Linked DNA regions of Salinivibrio kushneri. The protein of the gene in region 1 interacts with the protein of each later gene in a pairwise test. Links are inferred from orthologs where the notes say so. Each region holds a gene or a part of one and is shown on either strand. Other genes may lie near its edges. The genes, in order: sucA and N8M53_RS01150.

The links.
Region 2: the proteins of sucA (region 1) and N8M53_RS01150 interact in binary tests that used the Escherichia coli proteins (3 or more experiments, as listed by UniProt). The link is inferred for Salinivibrio kushneri from one-to-one orthologs.

The regions. Positions count from the first base shown.
Region 1 is NZ_CP114588.1:936,960-946,218, forward strand. Bases 1,898-5,287 are described here. They hold sucA (2-oxoglutarate dehydrogenase E1 component), read left to right. Parts: upstream 1,898-2,276; coding sequence 2,277-5,087; downstream 5,088-5,287. Other genes in these bases: N8M53_RS04600 (succinate dehydrogenase iron-sulfur subunit), read left to right, coding at 1,898-2,162; odhB (2-oxoglutarate dehydrogenase complex dihydrolipoyllysine-residue succinyltransferase), read left to right, coding at 5,116-5,287. Outside these bases: sdhA (succinate dehydrogenase flavoprotein subunit), read left to right, coding at 1-1,437; more of N8M53_RS04600, read left to right, coding at 1,452-1,897; more of odhB, read left to right, coding at 5,288-6,324; sucC (ADP-forming succinate--CoA ligase subunit beta), read left to right, coding at 6,431-7,597; sucD (succinate--CoA ligase subunit alpha), read left to right, coding at 7,600-8,472; zinc ABC transporter permease subunit ZnuB, read right to left, coding at 8,554-9,259. UniProt on the Escherichia coli protein: E1 component of the 2-oxoglutarate dehydrogenase (OGDH) complex which catalyzes the decarboxylation of 2-oxoglutarate, the first step in the conversion of 2-oxoglutarate to succinyl-CoA and CO(2).
Region 2 is NZ_CP114588.1:232,035-240,873, reverse strand. What follows is about bases 1,936-4,905. They hold N8M53_RS01150 (ABC transporter ATP-binding protein), read left to right. Parts: upstream 1,936-2,441; coding sequence 2,442-4,370; downstream 4,371-4,905. Other genes in these bases: N8M53_RS01140 (hydrolase), read left to right, coding at 4,839-4,905; N8M53_RS01145 (TIGR02444 family protein), read left to right, coding at 4,379-4,855; kefG (glutathione-regulated potassium-efflux system ancillary protein KefG), read right to left, coding at 1,936-2,243. Also shown: glutathione-regulated potassium-efflux system protein KefB, read right to left, coding at 1-1,669; more of kefG, read right to left, coding at 1,662-1,935; more of N8M53_RS01140, read left to right, coding at 4,906-5,828; N8M53_RS01135 (YheU family protein), read left to right, coding at 5,957-6,175; N8M53_RS01130 (phosphoribulokinase), read left to right, coding at 6,232-7,101; cAMP-activated global transcriptional regulator CRP, read left to right, coding at 7,351-7,983; N8M53_RS01120 (hypothetical protein), read left to right, coding at 8,114-8,839. UniProt on the Escherichia coli protein: Genetic data indicate it may be involved in ribosome assembly or function.

The DNA.
Region 1 (9,259 bases):
AATGGGTCCATTTATCAGCGTCCGTTTGGCGGCCAGTCTAAAGAGTTTGGTGGCGAGCAAGCTGCACGCACCGCGGCGGCGGCTGACCGAACCGGGCACGCACTGCTGCACACCTTGTATCAGCAAAATATTAAAAACAAGACCACCATCTTCTCTGAATGGTATGCGCTTGACTTGGTGAAAAACCAAGACGGTGTGATTGTTGGTGCGACCGCCATGTGTATGGAAACGGGCGAGATTTGCTACTTTAAGTCTAAGGCAACTGTGCTGGCGACAGGGGGAGCGGGTCGTATCTATCAGTCAACCACCAATGCTCACATCAATACCGGTGATGGCGTGGGTATGGCGCTGCGCGCCGGCGTGCCCATGCAAGACATGGAAATGTGGCAATTCCACCCCACAGGCATTGCTGGAGCGGGCGTATTGGTCACAGAAGGTTGCCGTGGCGAAGGCGGTTATCTGCTCAATAAAGATGGTGAGCGCTTTATGGAGCGTTACGCCCCCAATGTAAAAGATTTGGCAGGGCGTGACGTGGTGGCGCGTTCGATGATGATCGAGATTCGAGAAGGGCGTGGCTGTGACGGCCCATGGGGTCCACACCTCAAACTGAAGCTCGATCACCTTGGCAAAGATGTGCTCGAGTCTCGTCTACCCGGTATCCTTGACTTGTCGCGTACCTTTGCGCACGTCGATCCTATCAAAGAACCGATTCCGGTGATCCCAACCTGTCACTACATGATGGGGGGCATTCCAACACAAGTGTCTGGCCAAGCAATCAAGCAAGACCCGCTCGGCAATGACATTGAAGTACAAGGTTTGTTTGCCTGTGGCGAGATTGCGAGTGTTTCTGTTCACGGTGCCAACCGCTTGGGCGGCAACTCATTGCTCGACTTGGTTGTGTTTGGACGCGCGACCGGCCTGCATCTTGGCGAGACACTCGCTGCGCAGGTAGAAGCGCGCGATGCGAGCGAGTCAGATATTGAGGCGTCACTGGCGCGTGTTAATCGTTGGAATAGCACCCAGCAGGGTGAAGACCCGGTTGAGATCCGCAAAGATTTGCAGGCTTGTATGCAAGAAAACTTCTCTGTGTTCCGAGAAGGCGAGGCGATGGAAAAAGGACTGAAAGAGCTGAAGGAAATTCGTGAACGCCTTAAGTCGGCGCGTCTTGATGACACGTCAACCGAGTTCAACACCCAGCGTGTCGAATGTTTGGAGCTGGAGAATTTGATGGAAACCGCATACTCAACAGCGGTATCAGCTCATTATCGTACTGAAAGTCGTGGCGCACATGCGCGTTTCGACTACCAAGATCGCGATGATGAGAACTGGCTATGCCACTCCATCTATAACCCAGAAACCGAAGCTATGTCGAAGCGCGACGTCAACATGGCGCCAGTGCACCGTGAGGCTTTCCCACCGAAAGTCCGCAGTTACTAAGGGGGTCGAGAACGATGAATGTTAAGTTTTCTATCTATCGCTACAACCCAGATGTAGACAATGCGCCATACATGAAAGACTACACGCTGGATGTGCCTGAAGGGTCTGACATGATGCTGCTGGATGCACTCATTCAGCTTAAAGAGCAGGATCCAACACTGGCTTTTCGTCGCTCGTGCCGCGAAGGTGTCTGTGGCTCTGATGGCGTCAACATGAACGGGAAAAATGGTCTTGCGTGTATTACGCCACTATCCTCACTGATGGATAAGTCGGAAATCGTGATTCGTCCATTACCAGGCTTACCGGTTGTGCGTGACCTCATTATCGATATGGGGCAGTTCTATGAGAACTATGAGCGCGTCAAACCTTACCTGATGAACGATGAAACGCCACCTTCGCGCGAGAACCTACAAGCGCCGGAAGATCGCGCTGAACTAGACGGTTTGTATGAGTGCATCATGTGTGCATGTTGTAGTACCGCATGTCCTTCATTTTGGTGGAACCCTGACAAATTTGTCGGCCCAGCCGGTTTGCTTGCTGCATATCGCTGGTTGGCGGATAGCCGTGATACAGCGACCGAAGAGCGGTTATCTGATCTAGACGACGCTTTTAGTGTCTTCCGTTGCCACGGGATCATGAACTGTGTCAGTGTATGTCCAAAGGGACTGAACCCAACTAAGGCAATTGGGCACATCAAGTCTATGCTGATTCAGCGCGGCGTTTAAAACGCACAACCAATAACGTAGATAAAAATGCCCCGTCCTCGGACGGGGCTTAATAACAGGTAACCCGGCCTCAGACCGGTGTTTGGATAAATAACTAGTGGTTAAGGGATAACAATGCAAAATGGCGTGATGAAGGCTTGGATAGAGTCTTCTCATTTGGCTGGCGCCAATGCAACGTACGTAGAAGATCTCTACGAAATGTACCTCAGTGACCCGGAGTTAGTTGATCAAGAATGGAGAGCGGTCTTCGACCAGCTACCAGTGGTGAGTGACACCGCGGTAGAACAACCCCACTCTCGTGTTCGTGATTACTTTCGACGCTTAGCTACCGATACATCGCGTGCAAGTGCTTCAGTCAATGATCCAGACGTAGACGCGAAACAAGTTAAAGTTCTCCAACTTATCAATGCTTTCCGTTTCCGCGGCCACCAACAGGCCAGCCTAGATCCTCTCGGATTATGGAAACGTAAACCTGTACCTGATCTGTCGCCTGCTTTTCACTCTCTCAATGAGCAGGATTTCAACGAAACCTTCAATGTCGGCTCATTTGCGATTGGCAAAGACAGTATGCAATTGGGTGAGCTGTATGATGCACTGGAAAAGACCTACTGTGGGTCTATCGGTGCTGAATACATGCACATCACCGATACCGAAGAAAAACGTTGGATCCAAGGTCGTTTGGAGTCTGTGGTTGGTCAGCCGCAGTTTACCGAGCAAGAGAAACTGACCTTTTTGGAAGAGCTGACAGCGGCCGAGGGGCTTGAGCGCTATCTGGGCGCCAAGTTCCCAGGTGCCAAGCGATTCTCTCTTGAAGGTGGGGACTCTCTGATCCCGATGCTCAAAGAGCTGATTCGCCACGCAGGTAGCGAAGGCGCAAGAGAAGTAGTTGTGGGGATGGCTCACCGTGGCCGCCTCAACGTGCTGGTTAATGTGCTAGGTAAAAAACCTTCTGAGCTGTTCGATGAGTTTGCGGGTAAGCAAGACGAGAGTTGGGGCACTGGCGATGTGAAGTATCACCAGGGTTTTTCATCTGACTTCGCGACACCGGGCGGTGATGTGCATCTTGCCTTGGCGTTTAACCCATCGCACCTTGAAATTGTCAATCCAGTGGTGATGGGGTCAGTACGTGCTCGTCAAGACCGTTTGGAAGATAATACAGGGTCAAGTGTGCTGCCGATCACCATTCATGGTGATGCCTCTATTGCGGGCCAAGGGGTGGTTCAAGAGACCTTTAATATGTCTCAGGCGCGAGGCTTCCAAGTCGGCGGCACCGTGCGCATCGTGGTCAATAACCAAATCGGTTTTACCACGTCAAACCCAGCTGACTCGCGCTCGACGCAATACTGTACTGACATCGCCAAGATGGTGCAGGCACCGATTTTCCATGTGAATGCGGACGATCCTGAGGCGGTTGCCTTTGTATCGCGCTTGGCGCTCGATTTTCGCAATGAGTTTAAGCGTGATGTGGTCATTGACTTGGTTTGTTACCGTCGCCACGGCCACAACGAAGCGGATGAGCCCAACGCGACTCAGCCGATGATGTACCAAAAGATCAAAAAGCATCCTACTCCGCGTAAGCTTTATGCCGATGTACTGGATCAACAAGGCGTTGCGAACCTCGAAAAAGCCACTGAGATGATCAATGAGTATCGTGATCTTCTTGATAGTGGTGAGTGTGTGGTGAAAGAGTGGCGCCCAATGGTGTTACATTCTGTCGACTGGACGCCCTATCTAGGCCACGATTGGACGGTAGAGTGGGCGAATAAGTTCGATGCGAAGCGCCTGAAAGAGCTGGGCCATCGCATTTGCCAGTTGCCGGATAGCCATAAACTCCACAGCCGTGTTGCCAAGCTCTACAAAGATCGCAAAGCGATGGTAGAAGGCGAAAAGATGGTTGATTGGGGGATGGCAGAAACCTTGGCTTATGCCACCTTGGTTGATGATGGCAAACGTATCCGCATTACCGGTCAAGACTCAGGCCGCGGCACCTTCTTCCACCGTCATGCGGTGCTTCACAACCAAGAAGATGGCAGCACGTATTTGCCACTTGCGAATATCCATGACAAACAAGGACCATTCGAGATCTTCGATTCCGTATTATCGGAAGAAGCGGTACTGGCGTTTGAGTACGGCTACGCCACCGCTGAGCCAGGCGGTTTAACCGTGTGGGAAGCACAATTTGGTGACTTCGGCAATGGTGCGCAAGTGGTGATTGATCAGTTCATCAGCTCTGGTGAACAAAAATGGCGCCGGATGTGCGGCCTGACCATGCTGTTGCCGCATGGCTATGAAGGGCAGGGCCCCGAGCACTCGTCAGCACGTTTAGAGCGATATCTGCAACTGTGTGCTGAGCAAAACATGCAAGTTGTGGTGCCTTCAAGCCCTGCGCAGGTTTATCACATGTTGCGCCGGCAAGTGGTGCGCCCCATGCGTCGTCCTTTGATCGTTATGTCACCAAAATCGCTGTTACGTCACCCGTTGTGTGTGTCTAACTTGGAAGATCTGACCGATGGTGACTTCATGCCTGCCATTGGCGAGATGGATGACCTTGAGCCAAGCAAAGTGAAACGCGTCGTGATGTGCTCGGGCAAAGTCTATTATGATTTGCTACAAGCACGCCGAGAGCAAGAAATTGATGATGTTGCCATTATCCGTATTGAGCAGCTTTATCCATTCCCTCTGGATGCGGTTAAAGACGCGATTGCGCCTTATAGCAATGCGAAAGACTTTGTTTGGTGCCAAGAAGAGCCACAAAACCAAGGGGCTTGGTACAGCAGCCAGCACAACTTCCGTGCAGCCTTACCCAAAGATGCCACGTTAACCTATGCCGGACGCTCGGCATCGGCATCACCAGCGGTAGGTTATATGTCTGTACACCAGAAACAACAAAAAGCGTTAGTTCAAGACGCTCTGACCCTAAAGTAAGAACTAGAACATTAAGGATAAATACGATATGACAATCGAAATTCTGGTTCCCGATTTACCCGAATCTGTGGCTGACGCAACCATTGCCACATGGCACAAACAGCCAGGTGACTCGGTAACCCGTGACGAAGTACTGGTTGATATTGAAACAGATAAGGTCGTGCTGGAAGTGCCTGCCCCCGCTGATGGGGTGCTGGAATCCATCATTGAAGATGAAGGGTCAACCGTATTAGCGAAACAAGCTATTGCGAAAATTAAAGAAGGTGCCGTCGCAGGCGAGCCAACCAAAGATGTCCCGGCGCAATCAGAGTCCTCACCGGACAAGCGTCATACGGCTTCTCTTGAGGAGGAGACGAATGATGCATTAAGCCCAGCCGTGCGCCGTCTGCTTGCGGAGCATGACCTCTCTGCTGACGCAGTGAAAGGCACAGGTGTGGGTGGACGCATCACGCGAGAAGATGTTGAAGCACACCTTAAGAGTCAGCCTGAGCAGGGTGAGCAAAAAGCACAAAGCCAAGATGTGCCACCCGTGGCTGAACGCGGTGAGAAGCGTGTGCCGATGACGCGCTTGCGTAAACGTGTTGCTGAGCGCTTGTTAGAGGCGAAAAATAGCACTGCGATGCTCACTACGTTCAATGAAGTGAATATGAAGCCCATCATGGATCTGCGCAAGCAATATCGTGACAGCTTCGAAGAGCGTCATGACATCCGCCTCGGCTTTATGTCTTTCTATGTGAAAGCGGTCGTAGAGGCCTTGAAACGTTACCCAGAGGTTAATGCGTCCATCGACGGTGATGACATCGTTTATCATAACTATTTCGATGTCAGCATGGCCGTATCCACACCGCGTGGTCTGGTGACGCCTGTGCTTCGCGACTGCGACAAACTAGGCTTTGCGGACATTGAAAAGGGCATTCGCGAGCTGGCGATCAAAGGTCGTGATGGGAAGCTTACCGTTGATGAACTGACAGGCGGTAACTTTACCCTAACTAATGGCGGTGTATTTGGCTCATTGATGTCAACACCGATCATTAACCCACCTCAAGCGGCCATTCTCGGCATGCACAAGATCCAAGACCGCCCGATGGCGGTGGATGGCAAGGTAGAAATCTTGCCGATGATGTACCTGGCGCTTTCTTATGATCACCGTTTGATTGACGGTCGTGAGTCAGTAGGCTTCTTGGTGACCATCAAAGAACTTCTAGAAGACCCAACACGTCTGCTTCTGGACGTTTAATGGCTTTCCCTCGTGTTGGCGGGGGCGGTCATTTTGAGGGGACGGAGGTCCCCTCATTTGGAAAGCACAAATACACAATAATGGACACTAACACGGATAGAACATCATGAATCTGCACGAATATCAGTCAAAGCAGCTGTTCGCTGAATATGGTCTACCAGTTTCAGAGGGCTATGCTTGCGATACTCCACAAGAAGCTGCTGAAGCAGCCGATAAAATTGGCGGAAACAAATGGGTAGTAAAATGCCAAGTCCACGCAGGTGGCCGTGGTAAAGCGGGTGGCGTAAAACTAGCCAACTCCAAAGAAGAAATCCGCGAGTTTGCGCAACAATGGCTAGGTAAAAACCTGGTTACCTTTCAAACCGACGAAAACGGTCAGCCAGTAAGCAAAATTTTGGTTGAATCATGCACGGATATTGCCAAAGAGCTTTATCTGGGTGCCGTTGTCGATCGCGGTTCTCGTCGTGTTGTCTTCATGGCGTCGACGGAAGGCGGTGTTGAAATCGAGAAGGTGGCGGAAGAAACCCCTGAGCTTATCCATAAAGCATCGATTGATCCGCTCGTTGGGCCTCAGCCATACCAAGGCCGTCAACTGGCGTTTAAGCTGGGTCTAGAAGGCGAACAAATCAAGCAGTTCACCAAGATCTTCGTTGGCATCGGCCAGTTGTTTTTGGACAAAGATGTTGCTCTGGTCGAAGTTAATCCGTTAGTGATCACTGACCAAGGCAACCTGCACTGTTTGGACGCTAAATTGGCGATTGATAGCAACGCTGTTTACCGCCAGCCAAAAGTTCGAGCAATGCATGACCCCAGCCAAGAAGACGAGCGTGAAGCGCACGCCGCACAGTGGGAACTCAACTATGTTGCGCTCGATGGCAATATTGGCTGCATGGTTAACGGTGCGGGCCTTGCAATGGGCACCATGGACATTGTTAATTTGCACGGTGGCAGTCCGGCCAACTTCCTCGATGTGGGTGGCGGCGCGACCAAAGAGCGTGTAACAGAAGCGTTTAAAATCATTCTGTCTGACAGCAACGTAAAGGCTGTCTTGGTGAATATCTTCGGCGGTATCGTGCGCTGCGACTTGATCGCAGATGGCATTATTGGCGCAGTCGAAGAAGTTGGCGTTAAAGTTCCAGTGGTCGTCCGCCTCGAGGGAAATAATGCTGATGTAGGTGCCAAGAAACTGGCCGATAGTGGTTTGAATATCATTGCGGCAACATCGCTAACCGAAGCCGCTCAAAAAGTCGTTGCTGCCGCGGAGGGTAAATAACAATGTCAGTGCTGATTAATAAAGATACCAAAGTAATCTGCCAAGGGTTTACGGGTGGACAAGGTACCTTCCACTCAGAGCAAGCTATTGAGTATGGAACACAAATGGTCGGCGGTGTATCACCTGGTAAGGGCGGTACCACGCATCTAGGTTTGCCTGTGTTCAACACGGTGGCTGAAGCGGTTGACGCAACTGGCGCGACGGCCTCGGTGATTTATGTGCCAGCGCCATTTTGTAAAGACGCTATCTTAGAAGCGATCGATGCGGGTATTGAGCTGATTGTATGTATTACGGAAGGTATCCCAACTCTGGATATGCTGGAAGTAAAAGTGAAGCTGGACCAAGCAGGCGTGCGTATGATTGGGCCTAACTGTCCAGGTGTTATCACGCCGGATGAGTCTAAAATCGGCATTATGCCGGGGCATATTCATCAGTCTGGCAAAGTGGGCATTGTGTCACGTTCAGGCACATTGACGTATGAAGCAGTCAAACAAACCACTGACGAAGGTTTTGGCCAATCTACTTGTGTTGGTATTGGTGGCGATCCTATTCCAGGGTCTAACTTTATCGACATTTTGGAGATGTTCGAAAAGGATCCATCGACAGAAGCGATCGTGATGATTGGTGAGATTGGGGGCACCGCTGAAGAAGAGGCGGCGGCTTATATCAAAGCCAATGTCACAAAACCCGTTGTGGCTTATATTGCGGGTGTGACCGCGCCTCCAGGTAAACGCATGGGGCACGCGGGGGCGATTATCTCAGGTGGTAAAGGGACCGCTGACGATAAATTTGCTGCCCTTGAAGCAGCGGGTGTCACGACGGTTAAAAGCCTGGCTGATATTGGTAAAGCATTGCGCGAGAAAACAAGCTGGTAAGCCAGACAAGGTAATCGCATAAACAAAAGCCGCTCATATGAGCGGCTTTTTGATATAAAAAACATATTAAGTGGTTAGGGCTTAGTGCGATCGATTCGGCAATAACTGCGCCAACATAAAGACACTGGCTGCCGCAACCACCACAGATGGGCCAGCGGGTGTATCATAAAACCAAGAGCCTGCCATGCCTAGCATCACCGCAGCCATCCCAATGAGGCTAGCAAACGAGGCCATTTGCTCTGGTGTTGAGGCGATGCGCCGTGCCGTTGCCGCGGGAATGATTAGCATAGAGGTAATAATTAATGCCCCGACAAATTTCATTGCCAGCGCAATGACCAAACCAATCAGTAGCATCAATAACAGCCGCAGTTTGTCTACTGCAATGCCTTCCACCTTGGCAAGCTCTTCGCTGACGGTCATCGATAGCAGTTGTTCCCAGTAGTACGCCAACAGGCCAAGTGTTAGGCAGGCACCGATCGCCAACCATGTAAGATCAGCAAACGAGACCGCCAACAGATCGCCAAACAAATAGGCCATCAGGTCGACGCGCATGTTATCTAAAAAGCTCACCGACACTAGCCCCAAAGATAGGGCACTGTGAGCCAATATGCCTAACAGGGTATCGGTTGAGACCAAGTGCTGACGCTGTAGTCCCACCAATAAAACCGCCAAGAGTAAGCAGGTGATCACAAGGGCGAGGTTTAAATCGATTTGCAACAGAAACCCTAACGCTAAACCGAGTAGTGAGGCGTGAGCCAGTGTGTCGCCAAAGTAGGCCATACGTCGC
Region 2 (8,839 bases), 700 kb from region 1 along the record:
ATAGATCTTGCAATACCCGCATATCCAACTTACGGAATAAAATTTCGGCTCGCTTGGCTTTATACGGATGCATACCCAGTGACTCTAGCGTCTGCCGCCCCAGTTCAAGTGCGCCCAAAAAGGTTTCACGCGAGAACTGGTCAACGCCCTGCGCCATCAATTGATAAGCCTCTACACGGCTCCGCGCCCGTGCCATTACCTTTAAGTTAGGGAAATGGCGCGCACAAAGATCAACAATCTCCATCACCTCGTCAGGCGAATCGGTACAAATCACAATCGCTTCTGCGGTATGCGCACCGGCCGCCCGTAATAAGTCGAGCTGGGTTGCGTCGCCATAATACACTTCATAGCCAAAGCGACGTAGCAGCTTAATTTGTGTCGGATCACGTTCCAATATGGTTACGCCAATTTTGTTAGCGAACATCAAACGCCCTACCACCTGACCAAAGCGACCAAAACCGGCAATGATCACGCGCGCATCAGCTTGCTCAAACTGTCCTTGGGGCGGCGCTTCCTCTGGCTCGTTGAACGTGCGGGCAAACCAGCGCTGTTGAAGCGTCAGCATTAAAGGCGTCGTCATCATTGATAAGCTCACCACCACCAACAAAAATGCATTCAATGGCTGGTCGAGTAACCCTTGGCTGCGCGCGGCAGTAAAAATAACAAACGCAAACTCCCCGCCTTGGCTAAGCAACACCGCCATTTGACTACGTGCCTTTGGCGCCACGCCAAACAGACGCGCCAACCCGTAAAGCAATATGGTTTTTGCAAAAATTAACGCTGCCACCGTGCCTAAAATTGCGAGGGGATAATCGAGCAATAAGCCGAGATCAACGGTCATCCCCACCGCAATAAAGAACAGCCCGAGCAACAAACCTTTGAAAGGCTCAATCGCGGTTTCTAGCTCATGACGGTATTCACTTTCAGCAAGCAATACGCCCGCAAGAAACGCCCCGAGCGCCATCGATAAGCCCAATGCTTGCATGGCCAGGGCAATACCAATCACCAAGGCCAACGAGGTCACGGTAAATAGCTCGGTGACACCGCTCATGGCCACTAAACGAAACAGCGGGCGCAGCAGGAAATGACCGCCTACCAGCAAAATACCGATACCGACAAACATCCATAATACGTCGAGCCAGCTACCGGCACTGCCACCGGCAAGCGCAGGGATCATCGCGAGCATCGGGATTACCGCAATGTCTTGGAAGAGCAAGACCGCAAAGCCTGACTGTCCGGTTTCGCTGCGCATTAGGCGTTGATCTTCGATAATTTTCATCGCAATCGCGGTAGAAGAAAGCGCCAGGCCAACTCCAATCACTAATGATTGGGAAAGGGTTAAGCCTGTCATCATACATACCACACCAATGGCGAACGCGGTGAGTACCACCTGACTGCCCCCAAGCCCGATAATCGGTCGGCGCATTTGCAGCAACTTTTTCGGGTTCAGCTCCAGACCAATCAAAAACAGCAGCAGCACCACGCCAAATTCCGCAAAATGGAGAATCGCATCCACATCACGGACCAGACCCAGCCCCCAAGGCCCGATCACTATGCCTGCCAGCAAATAACCGAGGACAGAGCCCATGCCCAAGCGCTGTGCCAACGGAACCGCAATCACCGCGGCCAATAAAAAGACAAAAGCCACCGATAAGAGGTTGTTATCCATCCTCTCCTCCTTGTTGCGCCAATGGATCGGCGAGCCAATCGGCGTAAATCTCGGCAAACGCATCGCGATCGGCATCGCCAACGCGACGTGCCCAGTGCAACACCAACGGCGGGATCCAATACATCCGACATAATGAGGCGGTTAACTCAAAGGGTTGCAATAACTCGGCCATCGAATATTTATTGTAACCTTGCTGGCTAAACGCTTCGGCCGCACCGCCAGTGGTCACCACAAAACGACAGGTTTTACCGGCCAACGCATCCCCGCCTTGTCCATGAGCAAACCCTTTCCCTAACACCACATCTATCCACTCTTTTAACAATGCCGGACAGGAATACATTTGCAGTGGATGCTGAAAGACCAACACATCGGCGTCAGTGACCAACGCACGCTCATGATGCACGTCCACCACAAAATCAGGGTATGCGGCGTAAATATCATGGACTGTGACATGGGACAACGGCGTAATGGCCTCAATTAAGCGACGATTGGCAACAGATTCATCGGGGTCGGGGTGAGCAAAAATCACCAGTACCTTGGGAAGAGAGGGGCTTTCAGCCTTATCTCGGGGCATAGGCTTCCTTGTCGTTATGATTATTGTAAGAACGCAATCTGTTCATTTGTTCCATGTTTTTAACTTTAACACACAAATATGCCCCGTCTGTGTCTGACCAGTGGGATGACGCGGTAGAATTTGGCAATCCCCGTATCAAGCTGGTATAACGACCGCGCAACCATGCGCATCCATCAACCCGAGACAGACTGAGAAATCATGATTCGCTTCTCCGACATTCAACTGCTTCGTGGTGGTAAGCCCCTGCTTGACCACACTTCTGCCACTATTTCGCCAGGCGACAAAGTCGGTTTGGTGGGAAAAAATGGCTGTGGCAAATCTAGCCTGTTTGCATTGCTGCGCCATCAATTATCGTTGGATGCCGGCAATTGTGACTATCCGAGTCAGTGGCAGGTAGCATGGGTGGCGCAAGAAACCCCGGCACTCGACAAAAGCGCACTTGAATACGTCATTGATGGCGATAGCGAATACCGCGAGCTACAGCAAGCCTTACGCGACGCCGAAACCCGTGATGATGGTAATGCGGTAGCGATGTTGCACGACAAATTGGATGCCATTGGTGGTTATACCATTGAAGCACGCGCTGCGAGTCTGCTTGATGGTTTGGGCTTTAGCCAACCACAAATCCACTGGTCACTCACCCAATTCTCAGGTGGCTGGCGAATGCGGCTGAACTTAGCACAAGCGCTATTATGCCGCTCTGATCTGCTGTTGCTGGATGAACCCACCAACCACCTAGATCTCGATGCGGTGATGTGGCTGGAAAAATGGCTACAGCAATATCCAGGGACCTTGGTGTTGATCTCTCACGACCGGGACTTTTTGGATCCTGTCGTCAACCGTATTATTCATATTGAGCACCAACAGCTTAATGAATATACGGGTAATTATTCCGACTTTGAACAAATGCGCGCGCAAAAATTGGCTCAACAACAGGCGCAGTACGAAAAGCAACAAAAGCAAATTAACCACATGCAATCGTATATTGATCGCTTTCGCTACAAAGCGACCAAAGCCCGTCAAGCGCAAAGTCGGATTAAAGCCCTTGAGCGGATGGAGAAGGTATTGCCCGCGCAATACGATAACCCATTTAGTTTTACCTTCTTCACCCCGGATGCCTTACCCACACCGATTTTGATGATGGACAAGGTGGCGGCTGGTTATGATAAGACCCCCATTATTGAAAACATTCGCCTTAACCTGGTGCCGGGGGCGCGCATTGGCTTACTAGGGCGCAATGGTGCGGGTAAATCAACCCTGATTAAACTGCTCGCGGGTAGCCTACCCGCCATGGCCGGTGAATTAACCTATTCACAAGGGGTGAAAATTGGCTATTTTGCCCAACACCAACTTGATACGTTGCGGATCGACGATACGCCACTTCAGCACCTAAACCGGTTAGCCCCTACCACTGCTGAGCAAACCTTGCGTGATTTTCTCGGCCGGTTTGGCTTTCAAGGCGACAAGGCGCTCGAGCCCATCGGCCCCTTTTCTGGAGGCGAAAAAGCCCGCTTGGTGCTCGCTTTGCTGGTGTGGCAAAAACCGAACCTACTGCTACTCGATGAGCCCACTAACCACCTTGACCTGGATATGCGCCAAGCATTAACGCTGGCTTTACAGTCCTACGAGGGCGCGATGGTGATTGTCAGTCACGATCGCTTTTTGCTGCGCGCCACTACCGATGACTTGTACTTGGTCGACAATGGCGCAGTGCTACCCTTTGATGGAGACTTGAACGATTATCATCGCTGGCTGACCGATCAACAGCGTGCTGATCGCGCTGAGAGCAAAAAACAAGCGGCCGCGGAGAAAACAGCACCGCAACAAACCCAAGTGGATCGCAAAGCGCAAAAACGCCGCGATGCCGAATTACGCAAGCAAACGGCGCCTTTGCGGAAAAAAATTGACAATCTCGACACACAGATAGAACAACTCTCTGCCATTATCAGTGACGCGGAAAGCCAGTTGGCGGATCCTGAGATTTATCACAGTGATAACAAAGCGCGACTCACGGCGCAATTGCAACGTCAAGCGGATGCCAAATCGACGCTCGAAGAGGTGGAACAAGAATGGATGGAGCGACAAGAAGAGCTGGAAGCCCTGGAGGCGACATTCACTCAAAGCTAACCCCTGGGATGGCGAACCCCGCCGACCTGTGGCAGTTTTGTTTACATCATTATGGCAAGCCAGAGGTGAAACAAGCCTGCCTCAAGCTCCAAGACGAGCACCAAGGTAACGTCAACCTTGCCTTGTTGCTCGCCTGGATTGAGCAACATGGCTACGGCCTTGCCCCCGAGAGCCTGAGCCAACTCAAACACGCGTTGAGCCGATCGGAGCATTTGCTTATTGCCTATCGTCACCTGCGGCGAGATTTGAAGCCGCGGGTCGGCAGTGGACAGTACAAAAAAATGCTTAACTTTGAGCTCAGCTTAGAAAAATTCCAACAGCAGGATTTAGTCGAGGCCCTAAATCGTCAAACCTGGCTCACGGATACCGCCTCTCCTCTCGCCTACTATTGCCGTCAGCTGTCACCATCAGCACGCAACCTATATACATCACTGAGGGTGACGCCCGCCGAGGAAGAGGGAAGTAACCATGATGACACCGTTTAGACCCATTCCCAGTGCACGGAATGCGCACCTACAAACCTTGTTGCCTCGCTTTCTGCGTCGTGCCCCGCTTTTCACCCCTCGCTGGCAGCAATTTGATCTGCCCGATGGCGATTTTGTTGATTTGGCCTGGACACATCAACCGCAACCTGGGCAGCCGATTGTTGTTTTATTCCATGGCTTAGCCGGCAGTTTCGACAGCCCGTATGCCAACGGCTTGCTCGCCGCGTTCCAACGTCAAGGTTGGTGCGGCGTAGTGATGCACTTTCGCAGCTGCAGTGGCCGCCTTAATCGTGCCGCGCGGACCTATCACTCTGGAGAAACCCAAGACGCACGTGCCTTCTTAACCTATTTGCGTGAGACCTATCCAGAGAGTCAAATTGGCGCGGTCGGGGTTTCCTTAGGGGGAAACATGCTGGTACGTTATCTGGCGGACTATCACGATGATCCCATCGTGACCTGTGGTTGCGCAGTGTCACCCCCACTTGACCTAGCCGCGTGCTCGATGCGTATCCAGAAAGGGTTTTCCCGTGTTTATCAAGCCTATTTGTTGCGCTCGATGCGACAAACCCTTGCTGAAAAGCTGACCCGTCATCAGCAAGTCGGCCGGTGGCATGCGGGAGAACGCCCAACGATCAATACGTTGTTTGAGTTCGACCAAACTGTCACTGCCCCGCTTCATGGCTTTGACGATGCACACCATTATTACCGTGCCTGCAGCGGCCTTTCCGTGCTTAATGCCATTAAGACACCGCTGGCCATCATTCATGCCAAAGACGACCCGTTTATGACCGACGCGGTGATCCCAACGTCCCCCTTACCCGCCAATATCGACTACCAACTCACAGAGCATGGCGGCCATGTTGGTTTTGTCACGGGAAGCTGGCGCCAACCTCAGTTGTGGCTTGAGCAAGCGGTGCCCGGCTGGTTAGCGTCTTATTTGCCGCATGAGTCACTGAGCAAGACGGCACGTTAGTGCCATCAAAGGAATCAAAGAGAACCACTGCATTTACTGGTATGATCGGGTAAAATGCGAGCCAATTCACAACATTCGCATCACGCACCCTCGCGTGCCATCCTGAGATAAATAAAAGGTGATGTAGTATGATGGTTCCATGGCAGTCGATTCCCGACGAAACACTGACAGCGTTAATTGAGCACTTTGTATTACGGGAAGGAACCGATTATGGTGAGCAAGAAGTCAGCTTTGCACAAAAAGTTGATGATGTTCGCCAACAATTACAATCCGGAGACGCCGTGATTGTGTATTCCGAGTTGCACGAGACAGTGGATATTCGTCGTAAAGCAGCACTCGGCTCTTAGCATCGCAGTACACGCCGTATCGCGATACAAATTCAGACTGAATGACAGGGCGCGTCATGTCGGCTAAACATCCAATTATTGCGGTTACCGGCTCGTCAGGAGCCGGTACCACCACTACCTCGGAGGCCTTCCGTAAGATGTTCCAGATGATGAACATCAAAGCGGCCTGGCTAGAAGGGGACAGCTTTCACCGTTTTACTCGTCCCGAAATGGACGTGGAGATCCGTAAAGCGCGTGAACAAGGCAAGCATATCAGCTACTTTGGCCCCACCGCCAACGACTTCCCTCGACTAGAGCAGTTTTTTCGTGAGTATGGCGACCAAGGCACGGGAAAATACCGTCGCTATTTACATACCTTTGATGAAGCGGTGCCCTATAACCAAATGCCTGGTACCTTCACACCATGGCAAGACTTGGCCGACAATACCAATGTATTGTTTTACGAGGGATTGCACGGTGGGGTGGTCGACGGTGACGTCAATGTTGCGCAACACGTCGACCTCTTGATAGGTATGGTGCCCATCGTCAACTTAGAGTGGATTCAAAAATTTGTCCGCGATACGCGCGATAGAGGTCACTCTCGTGAAGCGGTGACCGACTCAATTGTGCGCTCAATGGATGATTACTTGCACTATATCACTCCGCAATTTTCTCGCACCCATATCAATTTTCAACGCGTTCCCACGGTAGATACCTCAAACCCATTAAATGCCAAAGGGATCCCGTCTTTGGACGAGAGCTTTGTGGTGATCCGCTTTCGTGGGATGAAAAATGTCGACTTCCCCTACCTGTTGCAGATGATCACTGGGTCGTTTATGTCACGGCATAACACCTTAGTGGTGCCTGGGGGAAAAATGGGCTTTGCGATGGAATTGATTATCCGTCCATTGATCCAACAATTGATAGAAAAAGGCAAGATTGGCTAAGGCGTAGCGCATCCATGATGTATTACTTCTCAAGCCGTGATCTTAGCCACGTTTTTGCCAGATTTTTAGGCGGTTGGCCTAGATCAAAATCAAGAAATCACCAACAAAAAAAGATACACTCTTGTTAACATACAGTGAGCTTGTAGCCCGCGTTCAGACTTCGTATTCTGTGCAATGATCTGATGGGTTACCCCTCAGACAAAGATAGGACGTTGTTGCCGGGCAACACATGCAGAGGAAATAAGTTATATGGTTCCAGGAAAACCTCAAACAGACCCTACACTCGAGTGGTTCCTTTCACATTGTCATATTCATAAGTATCCGTCTAAAAGCACGCTTATCCATGCAGGTGAGAAGGCGGAGACCTTGTATTACATCGTGAAAGGGTCTGTGGCCGTACTGATCAAAGATGAAGAAGGCAAGGAAATGATCCTGTCTTACCTTAACCAAGGTGACTTCATCGGTGAGCTCGGGCTTTTCGAAGAAGACCAAGAGCGCACTGCTTGGGTTCGCGCTAAATCACCGTGTGAAGTGGCAGAAATTTCATTTAAGAAGTTCCGCCAGCTCATCCAAGTTAACCCTGACATCTTAATGCGCCTGTCTTCACAAATGGCGCGTCGTTTGCAGGTAACTAGCCAAAAGGTAGGGGATCTCGCCTTCCTGGACGTCACAGGGCGCATTGCGCAAACCTTGTTGAACTTGGCGAAGCAGCCAGATGCCATGACACACCCTGACGGTATGCAAATTAAGATCACCCGTCAGGAAATTGGCCAAATTGTCGGCTGTTCGCGTGAAACCGTGGGACGTATTCTAAAAATGCTGGAAGAGCAAAACCTCATTTCCGCACACGGTAAAACCATCGTGGTATACGGCACACGCTAATTGCGCCGCTCTCTGTATCACCAACCGACGCCCTGGCGTCGGTTTTTTTATCTCCACTTTCTGGCAAGCACGCGGATAGCTTCTAAACTCAAAACGATGTTGTTAACACTAAATTAACAAGGTATCGTTTATGAAAAAAGTGATAACTGCCCTCACCGCCCTCGCGCTCTCTGTGTTTTCAGTCCATGCCGCATCCAATACCACGATTGTACACCCCGAGCCACGCGCTGGCTCAGCGCTTGACCTCTATGCCATTGAGCTGATTGAATTTCTTGCTGAAAAATCGGGAGAATCTGTCACCTTACAAGCCTTTGACGGCCAAATTGGCTCTCAGTCTCGTAAAGTGGAGATGCTCAAGCAAGGCAAGCTCACTGTCGACTGGCTTGGTGCCGACCGTACACTGGAATCGGAACTGATCCCCATTCGCTATCCCGTGTTTCGTGGTTTACTCGGCCATCGCCTGTTTATTACCAACCAAGCCACTGAGCCCCAACTCGCTCAGATAAATAGCGCGGGTGATTTGCAGTCTCTTACGATGACTCAGGGACAAGGCTGGGCCGACGTCAAAGTGCTTAACTCTGCGGGATTTCGCGTACGTGAAATATCGAGCTTTGAAAACATTTTTAAAGTGGTTGATACGGGTCGTGCCGATCTCTTCCCTCGTGCCTTGATTGAGCCTTTTAGTGAATTAGCCGAGCGGCCGCAATACGGTAATCTGTTAGTTGACCCACACCTGATGCTGATCTATCGCTTCCCGATGTTCCTGTTTGTGTCTCCGCAACATGCTGACGTCGCCGAGATGTTAAATCGCGCTTTTGAAGCGGCGTATCAAGACGGATCATTTATCGAGTTTTTC